Regions from separate parts of the Oceanobacter sp. 4_MG-2023 genome, predicted to be linked through region 3. Evidence: predicted binding sites of a transcription regulator. Region 3 holds the regulator's gene; each other region holds the start of a gene.

Region 1 (4,210 bases), on a different contig from region 3:
TTGCTGGATTGTCCAGGTCGTTCTGGCATCGGCGGCATTCGCTTGCAGTTGCATTGGGCGCGCCCCCTGGCTCGCTTCCGACCCGGTTTGGGATTGATCTTCAGCAAACCAGCTTTCTCGCCCGAATACGCCCTGGGTCTGATCGACATCACTATTGACCATGACTTTAACCTTGCTGTCCACTCGGCGTGCCATGGTGAACAGTGGTAAGTCCGTAATGTGGTTGTCGTGCCGGATAACCAAATGGATGGTCCGGTGTTTTCCTTGGCGTAAATATTTGACCAATGCTGAAATCAGCAAGGGATGATGCCAGTAGGGATTTTCTGGATCAGACAAGGCCAGCATGACAGAAGTGGGTTGCTGGGACAGTTGGGTCAGTAAAAATCCCAAAACCTCGCAGGCACTGCTGAGTGTGTGCCGGTTGTTGTCCTGACCGATGCGGTAGGCGTATTGATAATCTTCCGGTGGGAGGCTGGTGTTCAGAGGCAAGGCAATATCCAGATGAGGAATGCCAGCATCGAGGTAAAAGTGACCATCGTTATAGAAGCCGAGTTGCCAATAAAAGCTCATGGCGGTGCATTGTGCACTGGCCAGCAAGAGAGGCATGGACATCGATTCTGCCAATGCCTTGACCTCTTCAACCAGCTGTTGGCCAATACCCGCTGAACGGTATTCCGGCAAGACAGCCAAGCGGCCAAAATGACCGTCATCGAACAGGCGAATGCAGCCGATAGTGCGATCACCATCCTGGGCGACCACATAATGAGCGACCTGGTCTGCGGCTTCATCCCATTCTTCCTCCTGTGGAATTTGTTGCTCCTGAATATAGACCCGGTCTCGGACATCCCGGATGCCTTGCTGGTGGTCAGCCCAGTTAGTACGCACCATACGAATGCTCATGGTTGTCTCCTTCTTATTAGTATCGGCATCATTCAACCTGATAAATCAGTTGTTGTAACCAGAGGTGGCGCAGTAGTTCATAGCCTTGTCTGGAGCAGGGGACATCGGCCATCTGCTCACGGGGATATTGGTTGCGGCTGCTGAGTAATTGCGCCAGTTCCAGGTCGTCGTTATCGAGTACTGATGTTTTCCCCTGGGCGTAAAATACCAGGCCGCTGGCAGTTTTCTGATAGGCAAAGCGAGCATGCTCACTTTTGCGTAAATCGGGTAGTTGCCGATGCTGGCTGCGCCATGCTTCCCAGTCGTCATCATTCAATCGTTCGGATTGATGCTCCGGATATTTGGGTTCTGTCATTAAAGTGCCAAGAATGTCTCCCAGATGATCCGGTTGCATCAGCATGTCTTGCAGGAGTTTGGCCAGACGCGTTTTGGCAGCGGCGGATATTTCGCCCGGATTGCCTTCCTGAGCAGTGTAATCGGCATCGGTGTAACGTTGATCTTCGCTGCTGTTGCTTAATACCTGATCCAGTGCAGACTGCGCCAGTTCGGCGACACTGGGGGCACGGAAGCCGATCGAATAGGTTTGGCACTCGCCCCGGGCGATGCCGTAATGGGCCAGCTGTGGCGGCAGGTACAGCATATCGCCCGGATCCAGTACCCAGCGGTCGGTTTCTTCAAACCCGGCCAGAACCCGTATCATCGGCCCTTGTATAATCGGGGAATCATCGTTGCACATCTGGCCAATACGCCATTCTCGCTGACCTTCGGCCTGTAATAAAAAGACGTCGTACTGGTCGTAATGAGGGCCAACACTGCCGCCATCCACGGCGTAGCTGATCATCAGGTCGTCGACACGCCAGCCCGGCAGAAAGCGAAAATGCTCCAGCAAATCGGCCGCTTCCGGAATCCAGTGATCCACAGCCTGTACCAGTAACGTCCAGTGGCTGTCTGGCAGGTCTGCAAAGGCGGCTTCGTCGAACGGCCCTTTACGAATTTCCCAGGGGCCGGCAGGGCCATTTTCCATCACCAGTCGGGACTCGATTTCAGACTCCAGTGACAGGCCAGCCAGCTCATCGGCTGCCAGCAGAGGCTGGAATCCGGGCCAGGCCTGACGAATAACAACCGGTTTTTTTTGCCAGTAATCACGCAGGAATACTGCAACCGAAAGATCACCAAGGAGATGCATAAAAGAGTGTTCCTGACCAGGGCGAACCCATGGCATTCACGGGTTCGCAAAATAATGAATGTCCAAGCTGCGTATTGTTTGAGCTTTGTCAGCCAGATGCAAGGAGCCTGTTTTTTGACGGACTTGACTCGAAGAACTGTGCTACCTCTTTGATCTTTCTCAAGTTCCGATTCATTAGCTGGTTGTCAATGAACCGGGCATTCATAACTATAACAGCAGTTACAACAAAGCCGGTTACGACATCAACGTGGTGACGCTCAGGGAGAGATACATAATGAAAAAATATCAGTTAGTGGTATCGCTGGTAATGCTTGGCTGTGTCGCTACAGCCCAGGCTGTAGGGCCAATACAGCCCTTGGAAGCTGTAAAAGACGTCAAGCAGGCGCAAGTGGAGTTAGGTAAAAAACTCTATTTTGATCCCCGGTTGTCAAAATCCGGGTTTATATCCTGTAACTCTTGCCACAACTTGAGTATGGGCGGTACGGATAACCTGAAAACCTCCATTGGCCACAACTGGCAGCAGGGTCCGATCAATTCACCTACGGTGCTTAACTCGGGGATGAATATTGCCCAATTCTGGGATGGCCGGGCGGCCGACCTGAAAGAGCAGGCCGGTGGGCCGATTGCCAATCCGGGAGAAATGGCATTTACCCATACACTGGCGGTGGATGTCTTGCAGTCCATTCCCCAGTACGTTGCAGAATTCAAGCAGGTATTCGGTACCAGTCAATTAACCATCGATCAGGTGACTACAGCGATTGCCGAATTTGAAAAAACGCTGGTAACGCCCAATTCCCGTTTTGACCAGTGGTTGCTGGGAGATAAAAATGCGCTGAGCAGTGATGAAAAAGCCGGTTACACCTTGTTCAAGGATTCTGGCTGTGTCGCTTGTCATAATGGCCCTGCGGTTGGAGGGAATTCGTTCCAGAAAATGGGGCTGATAGAGGCTTATCAAACCAATAACCCGGCCGAAGGCGTTGCGGCTGTGACGGGTAAGGATATTGATCGTTTCAAGTTCAAAGTGCCGACATTACGTAATGTCGAGCTGACCTATCCATACTTCCATGATGGTGAAGCGGCCACGCTGACAGAGGCAGTGGATATCATGGGGCGCTTGCAACTGGGGCGTCATTTCAGTGATACAGAAAATGCCCAGATAGTGGCTTTCCTGAAAACACTGACTGGCGAGCAACCATCCTTTATGTTGCCGATCTTGCCGCCATCCACTGACAGCACGCCACGTCCACAACCCTTTGATTAACGGCTGGCGTTGGGTTTAAGACGGTGGGTTTTAGGCGATGTAGCGCAACGGCGAGTCATGAATCTGACTCGCCGTTGTCTTTCTGGCTACCCGGGTTACCGGAGTAGCCCAGCGTTTATCAGACCGCCTTGGCTTGCGCCTCCGCGTTGCCAATATAACTGGCTGGCGTCATGGCATTCAGTTCTGCTTTCACCGCTGCTGGCAACTCAAGGCTGGCAATAAAGTCGCCCATTGCATCCTGGGTAATGGCTTTGCCGCGCGTGAAGGCTTTCAGTTTTTCGTATGGCTGTTCGATGCCATAACGACGCATCACTGTCTGGATTGGTTCTGCCAGAACTTCCCAGGCATTGTCGAGGTCAGCTGCGATACGTGGTGCATTCACTTCCAGCTTGCTGATGCCTTTCATACTGGCGGCGTAAGCAATCAGACTATAACCAGAACCTACCCCCATGTTGCGCAATACCGTGGAGTCGGTCAGGTCGCGCTGCCAGCGAGAGATCGGCAGTTTGGCGGCCAGATGACCAAAAATGGCGTTGGCGATACCCAGGTTGCCTTCGGAGTTTTCGAAGTCGATCGGGTTAACCTTGTGCGGCATGGTCGAGGAACCCACTTCACCCGCGATGGTGCGCTGCTTGAAGTAGCCCAGTGAAATATAGCTCCAGATATCACGATCAAAATCAATCAGGATGGTGTTGAAGCGGGCGATGGTGTCGAACAGCTCGGCAATGTAGTCGTGGGGTTCAATCTGGGTGGTGTAAGGGTTGAACGTCAGCCCCAGGGACGTCACAAAGGCGTCAGCGTTGGCTTGCCAGTCTACATCCGGGTAGGCGCTGAAGTGGGCGTTGTAGTTACCCACCGCACCG
Region 2 (4,210 bases), on a different contig from region 3:
TCGCGGTAGTCGGCAGTACGACCGGCCAAACGCTGTAGATCTCTCTCCAGCGTCATCTGCTCCTCGAAGCTGTTGCTGACGCTGCGATTCAAGGCACGCTTGATCAGCGCCAAACCTTGCGTCGGTTGAATCGCTAATTGCTTCGCCAGCATCAGTGCTTCGTTACGCAAGGCTTCGTCATCCACCACGCGGTAGATCATGCCCCAGTCATACGCTTGCTCAGCCGTAACAGGCGTTCCCAGCAAGGCCATTTGTTTAGCACGGGCCAGGCCGACCAAGCGTGGCAGAAACCAGCTACCACCAGAATCCGGCACCAGACCAATTTTGCAGAACGCCTGAATAAACTTGGCGGAGCGGGCCGCCAGTACCAGGTCACACGCCAAAGGAATATTCGCACCAGCACCGGCTGCGACGCCGTTGACAGCACAGATCACAGGCATCGGCAAGTCTTGCAGGGTCTTGATCAATGGGTTGTAAAAGCGTTCGATCGACAACCCCAGATCCGGTGAATCAGCATTAGGGTCAACATTGCGGTCAGATAAATCCTGGCCGGCACAAAAACCGCGGCCCTCTGCCGTCAACAGCAAGGCGCGGACCTCCGGATTGCCGACAGTCGCTTTCAGGGCCTCTTTGACTTCAAGGTGCATGGCTTCGTTAAAGCTATTCAACGCTTTGGGACGGTTCAAACTGAGGATGGCAACGCCGTCCTCAACGGAATACAGAATATGCTCGAAATTCATAGGCATATTGCTCCTGGAGATCAGAATGGGTTGCCAGCACTACTGGCCGTTAAATTCCGGTTTGCGCTTTTCCTGGAAGGCGGCAATACCCTCATTGCGGTCGGCGGTGCCAGCCAGCACAGTAAAAGCATGGCGCTCGAAACGGAGGCCTGAGGCGAGATCGGTATCCATACCTTTGAGCACCGACTCTTTGGCCAGGCGCACTGCCAGTGGTGCCTTACAGGCAATACTGGCAGCAACAGCCAATGCCCGCTCAACCGTCAATTCAGGTTGGGTAATCTCACTGACCAGACCGGATTGCTGGGCTTGTCGGGCGGTGATCGGCGAACCAGTCAGTATCATCTGCATCGCCATCGACTTGCCCACCGCCCGCAACAATCGCTGCGTACCCCCGGCACCAGGCATAATGCCAAGGTTGATTTCCGGTTGTCCGAAGCGCGCGTCTGTGCCGGCAAGAATAATATCGGCGTGCATCGCCAACTCGCAGCCACCGCCCAAACAAAAGCCATTCACGGCGGCAACCAGCGGCTTGGGGAAACGGCTAATCCGCTGCCAGTGCTGCTGGCGAGGGTCATTCAGAATACCGACCAAATCCCGCTCGGCCATTTCCTTGATATCGGCTCCGGCCGCAAAGGCCTTGCGGTTACCGGTGAGAACCAGCACTCGAATGTCGTCCGTGATTTCTGCCAGATCCATGACCGCTGACAACTCACCCAGCATGGCGGTGGTCAGGGAATTGAGTGCCTCAGGGCGATTCAGCTCAATCAGCTGAACTCCTGCACTGACCTTATGCACGACCAGTGTCGCGTAGCGTTTTGTCATCTGAGTAACCTGTCCGATTTTGTTTTTATAGCGTTTCGGCAATGACTTAAGGAGCAGACGTTTTCGTTCCAATTCGCTCCAGAACCCTGACAGCGTCAGCCTTGAAGCAAGGAGCGGATTTGTTTGGCCTGCATCAATACCTATCAATGCTGCCCAAAATTAAGATACAAAACAATTTTTTATTTTTTATTTTATGTATCGAATTTAGATTTTACATGGAAAAACCCTCTGAAAAATCAATAGACGCGAGCATTTTTCGATTAAAAACCAATATTTTTCAAATAGATAGAAAATAAAATGGATTCAAATACATCATTTCAAGACAATCCAAACAACACCAACAGATGCCGTTTCAATCAACAACTACCTATGATTTGATACAGTAAATAACAAATAATAGATATTTTAGTGTCTTTAAAACAAAAATACTCATTAATGGAGTTGTTATGTCGCCTGATGCCATGACGAACTGCCAGACCACGCTCTGGTTTTCCCGCTACTCGCCCCTGCTGGATCAGGCCATCAAGGCGATTCATCAGCGCGGTTACTGGGCTCCTTTCCCGGAACATCCCAAAGCGTACCCGGCGGAATCACTGGCCAGCGCGGCAGCAGAATTCCAGACCTTGCTCGGACAGCCGTTCAAGCTGCAAGGAGTAGAGGAGATTGGACGAGCGGGCCAGGAGCAATCCCCCTACGGCTTCGCCCTTGGTATCCACTATCCGCAGTACGACCCAGATACGTTACTGGCAACCCAGCAATCACTGATTGGTGGCTGGCGCGATGCCGGGCCACACGCCAGGGTGGCGGTCGCTATGGAAGCCATTCACCGGTTAAATACACTCAGTCCGCTAATGGCTCAGGCGGTACAACACACCACTGGACAATCCGCCAATATGGCATTCCAGGCCGGTGGCCCCCACGCCCAGGACAGGGCTGTAGAAGCCGTTGCCTACAGCTGGGATGCCATGATGGAGATACCACAATCCGTCTTATGGCAAAAACCCATGGGCAAACGTGGTCAACTCTCATTGACTAAACATTGGCATATCGTGCCTCGGGGAATATCACTCAGCATCGCCTGTTGCACCTTCCCGACCTGGAATACCTACCCCGGATTGTTTGCCAGTCTGGTGACGGGCAATCCGGTAGTCATAAAACCCCACCCGGATTCGATTCTGCCGCTGGCACTGACCGTCAGAGTACTGCAAGAGGTGCTTACCGAAGCCGGATACGATCCGCGCCTGGTAATGCTCGCGGTCGACACTCGAGCAGCCCCACTGGCGGCCCGACTGGCAACCGATCCACGGGTGCGGCTGATTGATTTCACCGGCTCAAGCCACTTTGGCAACTGGCTGGAACAGCATGCTCACCAGGCGGAAGTGTTTACCGAAAAAGCCGGGCTCAACACCGTGATTATTGACAGCATGACGGACATCACTGCAGTTGCTGGCAATCTCGGTTTCTCACTCAGTCTCTACTCTGGGCAAATGTGCACCTCTCCCCAAGTCATTTATATTCCTGCCAGCGGCGTGACGGCAGAAGACAAATGCTGGTCATTTGAGCAGGTAGCGGATGCATTGGTCAGCAGTATTACCCAATGGATCGCCGATCCGTCACAGGCGTGCGGCTTCCTCGGCGCAATTCAAAGTGAAGACACCTTGGTCAGAATTCAGCAATGCCGGGAAGCGATCACAGGACGGGGCAGCGTATTACTCGATAGCAAAAGCCTGATTCATCCAGATTTTCCCGCAGCTCGCGTACAAACGCCACTGCTGCTCGCTCTGGCAAGCCAGGATCAGGACCTGTATGGCAAAGAACAGTTTGGCCCGATTGCGTATCTGGTTCGTACCCGCGACACCGCAGAATCCCTGTCACTGGCACGCCAGACCTTGTCAGCTCAAGGCGCGATTGCACTGGCTATCTACACCACCCGCGACGATGTGCTGGCGCAGGCAGAAAATCTGGCTCAGGACGTCGCAGTCTCGTTATCCATCAACCTGGATGGCAGTTTTTATATGAACCAGTCCGCCACATTCAGTGATTTTCATGGCTCTGGTGGCAACCCGGCAGCCAACACTTCTCTCACCGACAGAGGGTTTGTCAGTCGTCGCTTTGTCGTGATACAAAGCCGTCGTCCAGCGACCGCCGCCACTGACTGATCAGGAGAACTTTATATGCCTTGTTACAAAATCGATGGCGTGACACCAGTGGTTCATCCCAGTGCCTATGTCCACCCAACTGCCGTACTGATTGGCGATGTGATCATCGGAGCACAATGCTACGTTGGCCCGGCCGCCAGTCTGCGTGGTGATTTCGGCCGCATCGTTATGGAAGACGGTGCCAACATCCAGGATACCTGTGTGGTACATGGTTTCCCGCAAAGCAGCACGATTATTCGCCGCCATGGCCATATCGGTCACGGCGCAGTGCTTCACGGTTGCATTATCGGTGAAGATACCCTGATTGGCATGAATGCCGTCGTGATGGATGGTGCCGATATCGGTGCCGAATCAATCGTCTCGGCCTCCTCCTTCATCAAAAACCGTTTTACCTGCCCTCCGCGTTCCATGGTGATGGGCACGCCTGGGGTTATCAAACGTCAAGTCACGGATGATGAATTACACTGGAAACAGCTCGGCACGCAACAA
Region 3 (4,210 bases):
ATATCGCTTGGGCGCTGCTGTATAATCTGCTGGCCTTGCCAGTGGCAGCGGCAGGTTATATTCCTCCCTGGGCCGCAGCCATTGGCATGTCATTCAGTTCGCTTTTGGTGGTCAGTAATGCGCTGCGACTATCCCGGACGACCAAACCGGATGTATCCGGTCACAATTAGCACACTCAGCCACAAGGCCAGATTATAATGGCTTCCACTCGCTTGGTTTGATGGACATAACATGGATATTATCTACATACTTGTTCCACTTTCGATCGTCCTGATCAGCATTGCCACGCTGATTTTTTTCTGGGCAGTGCGCAGCGGCCAGTTTGATGATATGGAATCTCCGGCTCACAGAATTCTCTTTGATGACGATGACGATCCCGCAAGCACCCAACCCGCAGCAACCGACACAACACCAGCACCCCATACCACGGCAACCGATAAAAACCCATTGTGATTGAACCACTCTCCCTGTTAACCGCCCTGTTGCTGGGCCTGTTTGGCTCCAGTCACTGCCTGGTAATGTGTGGCGGCATTGCCGCCGCCATTGGCACCCGCTCACAACAACAACCGCTACTGACAGCACTGGCTTTTAACAGCGGTCGTATCACCAGTTACGCCTTTGCCGGCCTGCTCGTCTCGCTGCTTGGCTTATGGCTACAACAACTGAATGATGTACTGATGCTGGCATTACGTACACTGGCCGCCATACTGCTGGTGCTGATGGGGCTCTACGTTGCCCGCTGGGCAAGCTGGCTCACCCGTATCGAACAAGTTGGCCAATATCTATGGCAAAGGCTGCAGCCTGCTACCCGCCCCTTGATGACACAATATTCGATCAGCAGTCGCTTTCGCCTTGGACTGCTATGGGGCTGGCTCCCTTGCGGACTGGTATACAGCACTTTGAGCTGGGTCGCCGCCAATGGTGATCCCCTCAAAGGGGCACTGACCATGTTCTGCTTTGGCCTTGGCACACTGCCTGCCCTGTTCGCCAGTGGCCTCGCCGCCACCAGCCTGAGCCGATTACTCAGTCACAGCCTTAGCCGTATCATTGCCGGACTGTTACTGATTGGTTACGGCGTTTGGACTGCAGCAGCCATCTGGTTATAGTAGCCAGGGTCGTTATTGATCAGCGACTGATCATCCGTTGACAATACCTTGACTCAATACCTTGACCAATGTCTTGACAGCCACTCGTCGAGCTAAGACCATACGAAAATTAATGGAACACGGTTCTTCCCTACATAACGGAAAACCCGACACGGTGAGCTCAATGAAAACAAACCAAGCTGCACAGCCTGCGCACCCTCCCTTGCGCGGTAATCAACCCCACTGCCAGACTTGCTCCCTGAACGCACTGTGTCTGCCACTCTCGCTCAGTGACACAGATATGGAGCGACTGGACGATATCATTCGCCGCGGCCGGCCCATTCAAAAAGGCCAGCTGTTATTCCAGCAAGGGGATGAATTCCAGTCCGTGTTTGCGGTACGTACCGGTGCCCTGAAAACCTACACCCTGGCCAGTAATGGCGAAGAACAGATCACTGGCTTTCATCTCGCCAGCGAACTGATTGGTCTGGCCGGTTACGATGCCGGTGATTACCCTCTCACCGCCAAAGCGCTGGAAACCACCACCGTCTGTGAAATTCCGGTTCATCAGCTGGAAAACCTGACTGACGAACTCCCCGACCTGCGCAAACAGCTGATGCGCACCATGGGCAACGAAATTCGTCACGACCAGAACATGATGTTGCTGTTGAGCAAAAAGAACGCCGAAGAACGTGTAGCCTCGTTTTTGCTGGATATCTCCAACCGTTACGCTCGACGCGGTTTCAGTGCCACCCACTTCCGCCTGCCCATGTCGCGGGTCGACATCAGCAACTACCTTGGCCTCGCGGTAGAAACCATCAGTCGGGTATTCACCCGTTTCCAGAAAAATGCCCTGATCGAAACCCAGAGCAAGGAAATCATCGTTCTGGACATGAACAGCCTGTATGAAATGGCCGGACTGAACCCACAAATTGAATGTGACGAGAAAACGCCAGCGGAATAATCCCGCACAGCGTGCCGTTACCCTTCTCAGCGGTAACGGCAAAAACCCCTTATATCCTTGTTTCTGTGCCCAGTTTCATCCCTGAACCCGCTAACCGGCCACCGCGTTGTTATTGGCTGGCAACAGTTACTGACGCCAGCCAATCTATTCGCTAGAATTCGCCGCCTGATTTTTAGCCAGTGTTCCGCCCCAGAATGCTCAGGAGTTTTCCAGCATGACCGCCGATGTCATTGATCGCAAAGCACGCACCGAATTCAACAAACTTCATAAACGTTTGCGCCGAAACGTTGGCAAGGCGATTGAAGACTATTGCATGATCGAAGAAGGTGACCGGATCATGGTATGCCTGTCGGGCGGCAAAGACTCCTACACCATGCTCGATATCCTGATCAGCCTGAAAAAAAGCGCCCCGGTCAACTTTGAGCTGATTGCCGTCAATATGGACCAGAAACAGCCCGGCTTCCCCGAACACGTGTTACCCGAGTATCTGGGCAAACTGGATATTCCCTACCATATTGTTGAAAAAGACACGTACAGCGTGGTCATGGATCTGGTGCCGGAAGGAAAAACCACCTGCGGCCTGTGCTCCCGCCTGCGTCGCGGCACCCTCTACGGCTTTGCTGAAAAAATTGGTGCCAATAAAATCGCCCTGGGCCATCATCGCGACGACATCATTGAAACCTTATTCCTGAACATGTTTTACGGCGGCAAACTCAAAGCCATGCCACCCAAGCTGCTCAGCGACGATAAAAAGCACGTTCTGATCCGTCCGCTGGCCTACTGCAAGGAAAAAGACATCCAGGCTTATTCGACCGCCATGGAGTTCCCAATCATCCCTTGTAACCTGTGCGGCTCCCAGGACAACATGCAGCGCCAGAACATCAAGAATATGCTGACCGAATGGGAAAGGGTACAACCAGGCCGCAGCGAGAATATCTTTGCTGCCATCTGCAATATCGCCCCCTCCCAGCTCGGCGATCTCAATCTGTTTGATTTTGTCAATTTGCAACAACAACAAGACCAGACGCACCTGGCCACCCGGCTCGATATCGTCACCATCGATTAAAGGCGCGTCCGGCCCCTGGGCAGCTCCTCACCAGACAGCGCACCCAACCTTCAAGGGAGAACCATGGATACCAATATCATCACCCCTGAGGGGTATGCAGAACTGGAGCAGGAGCTGGATTATCTCTGGCGAACTGAACGCCCGGAAGTCACCAAAAAAGTGACCTGGGCAGCGAGTCTGGGCGACCGTTCTGAAAATGCCGACTATCAGTACAACAAAAAACGGCTGCGAGAGATTGACCGCCGGGTGCGCTATCTTAGAAAACGGCTGGACGCTGTACGGGTCAGCGAATACCACCCCAGTCAGGAAGGCAAGGCCTATTTTGGTGCCTGGGTTACCCTGATGGACGAAGAGGATAACACCTTGCTTTTCCGTATCGTTGGCCCGGATGAAATCTACGGCAAAAAGCATTATGCCTCTGTTAATGCGCCGGTTGTCAGAGCGTGTCTGGGGAAGTCAGTCGGTGATGATGTGTTCATCAAAACAGAAGAAGCAACCCGGGAATGGGAAATCACCGCCATTCGTTACGATACCCCGTTATAACAAGAGACGAGGTTGGCCGCTGTTCTGATCCAGAAACCGGCTGGAAGCTGGAATCCGTGATTTACACCACAATGGCCTGATGAATCATATGATGGATCATGGCTTTGAGTTTCGCCGGGCGTACCGGCTTGTTCATCAAACGATAGCCCAGCTCCCGCACTTCCTGTTTCAGCACATTGGTGTAATTGGCCGTAATCATCAGCACCGGCGCATCCAGCCCCAGATCGGTACGCATCTGCCGAACCACATCCAGCCCGGTGACGCCATTGTCGAGATGATAATCGGCGAGAATCAAATCAATACCGGCATCCAGCTCTGGTTGTTGCACCAACAGTTCTTCGTAGCTACGCGCGGTGATCACCTCAAAACCCCAGCCACTGAGCAACACCGCCATGGCCTGACAGATCGATGCTTCATTATCAATCACCAGCGCCCGGCGTCCCCGAAATTGCTGATTGCCCAACAAGGCCAATCCCGGTGTGGTTGCCTTGCGGGACAGCTGGCGGCGACCATAAGGCACCAATACCGAAAAACAGGAGCCAAAGCCAAGTC

Evidence for each region. Region 3 encodes FNR, which switches genes on or off when oxygen is low (the NO sensors DNR and NnrR bind a similar motif). Its sites were predicted from a motif close to TTGATNTANATCAA; they were not measured.
Region 1: Q8W24_RS02055 (cytochrome-c peroxidase) is a predicted target of FNR. The motif match lies at 2,236-2,249, and genes of this name have one in related genera.
Region 2: paaF (2,3-dehydroadipyl-CoA hydratase PaaF) is a predicted target of FNR. The motif match lies at 1,686-1,699, and genes of this name have one in related genera.

What each region holds. Positions count from the first base shown of each region.
Region 1 is NZ_JAUYVV010000002.1:75,155-79,364, forward strand. It holds gene Q8W24_RS02045 (GNAT family N-acetyltransferase) at 1-900, opposite strand, end outside; gene Q8W24_RS02050 (cupin domain-containing protein) at 929-2,086, opposite strand; gene Q8W24_RS02055 (cytochrome-c peroxidase) at 2,361-3,347, shown strand; gene purB (adenylosuccinate lyase) at 3,466-4,210, opposite strand, start outside.
Region 2 is NZ_JAUYVV010000032.1:16,796-21,005, forward strand. It holds gene paaG (2-(1,2-epoxy-1,2-dihydrophenyl)acetyl-CoA isomerase PaaG) at 1-740, opposite strand, end outside; gene paaF (2,3-dehydroadipyl-CoA hydratase PaaF) at 780-1,562, opposite strand; gene paaN (phenylacetic acid degradation protein PaaN) at 2,009-3,721, shown strand; gene Q8W24_RS15860 (phenylacetic acid degradation protein PaaY) at 3,737-4,210, shown strand, end outside.
Region 3 is NZ_JAUYVV010000005.1:59,611-63,820, forward strand. It holds gene Q8W24_RS05585 (heavy metal translocating P-type ATPase) at 1-170, shown strand, start outside; gene ccoS (cbb3-type cytochrome oxidase assembly protein CcoS) at 232-453, shown strand; gene Q8W24_RS05595 (sulfite exporter TauE/SafE family protein) at 450-1,106, shown strand; gene fnr (fumarate/nitrate reduction transcriptional regulator Fnr) at 1,270-2,049, shown strand; gene ttcA (tRNA 2-thiocytidine(32) synthetase TtcA) at 2,264-3,115, shown strand; gene greB (transcription elongation factor GreB) at 3,179-3,658, shown strand; gene Q8W24_RS05615 (NahK/ErcS family hybrid sensor histidine kinase/response regulator) at 3,720-4,210, opposite strand, start outside.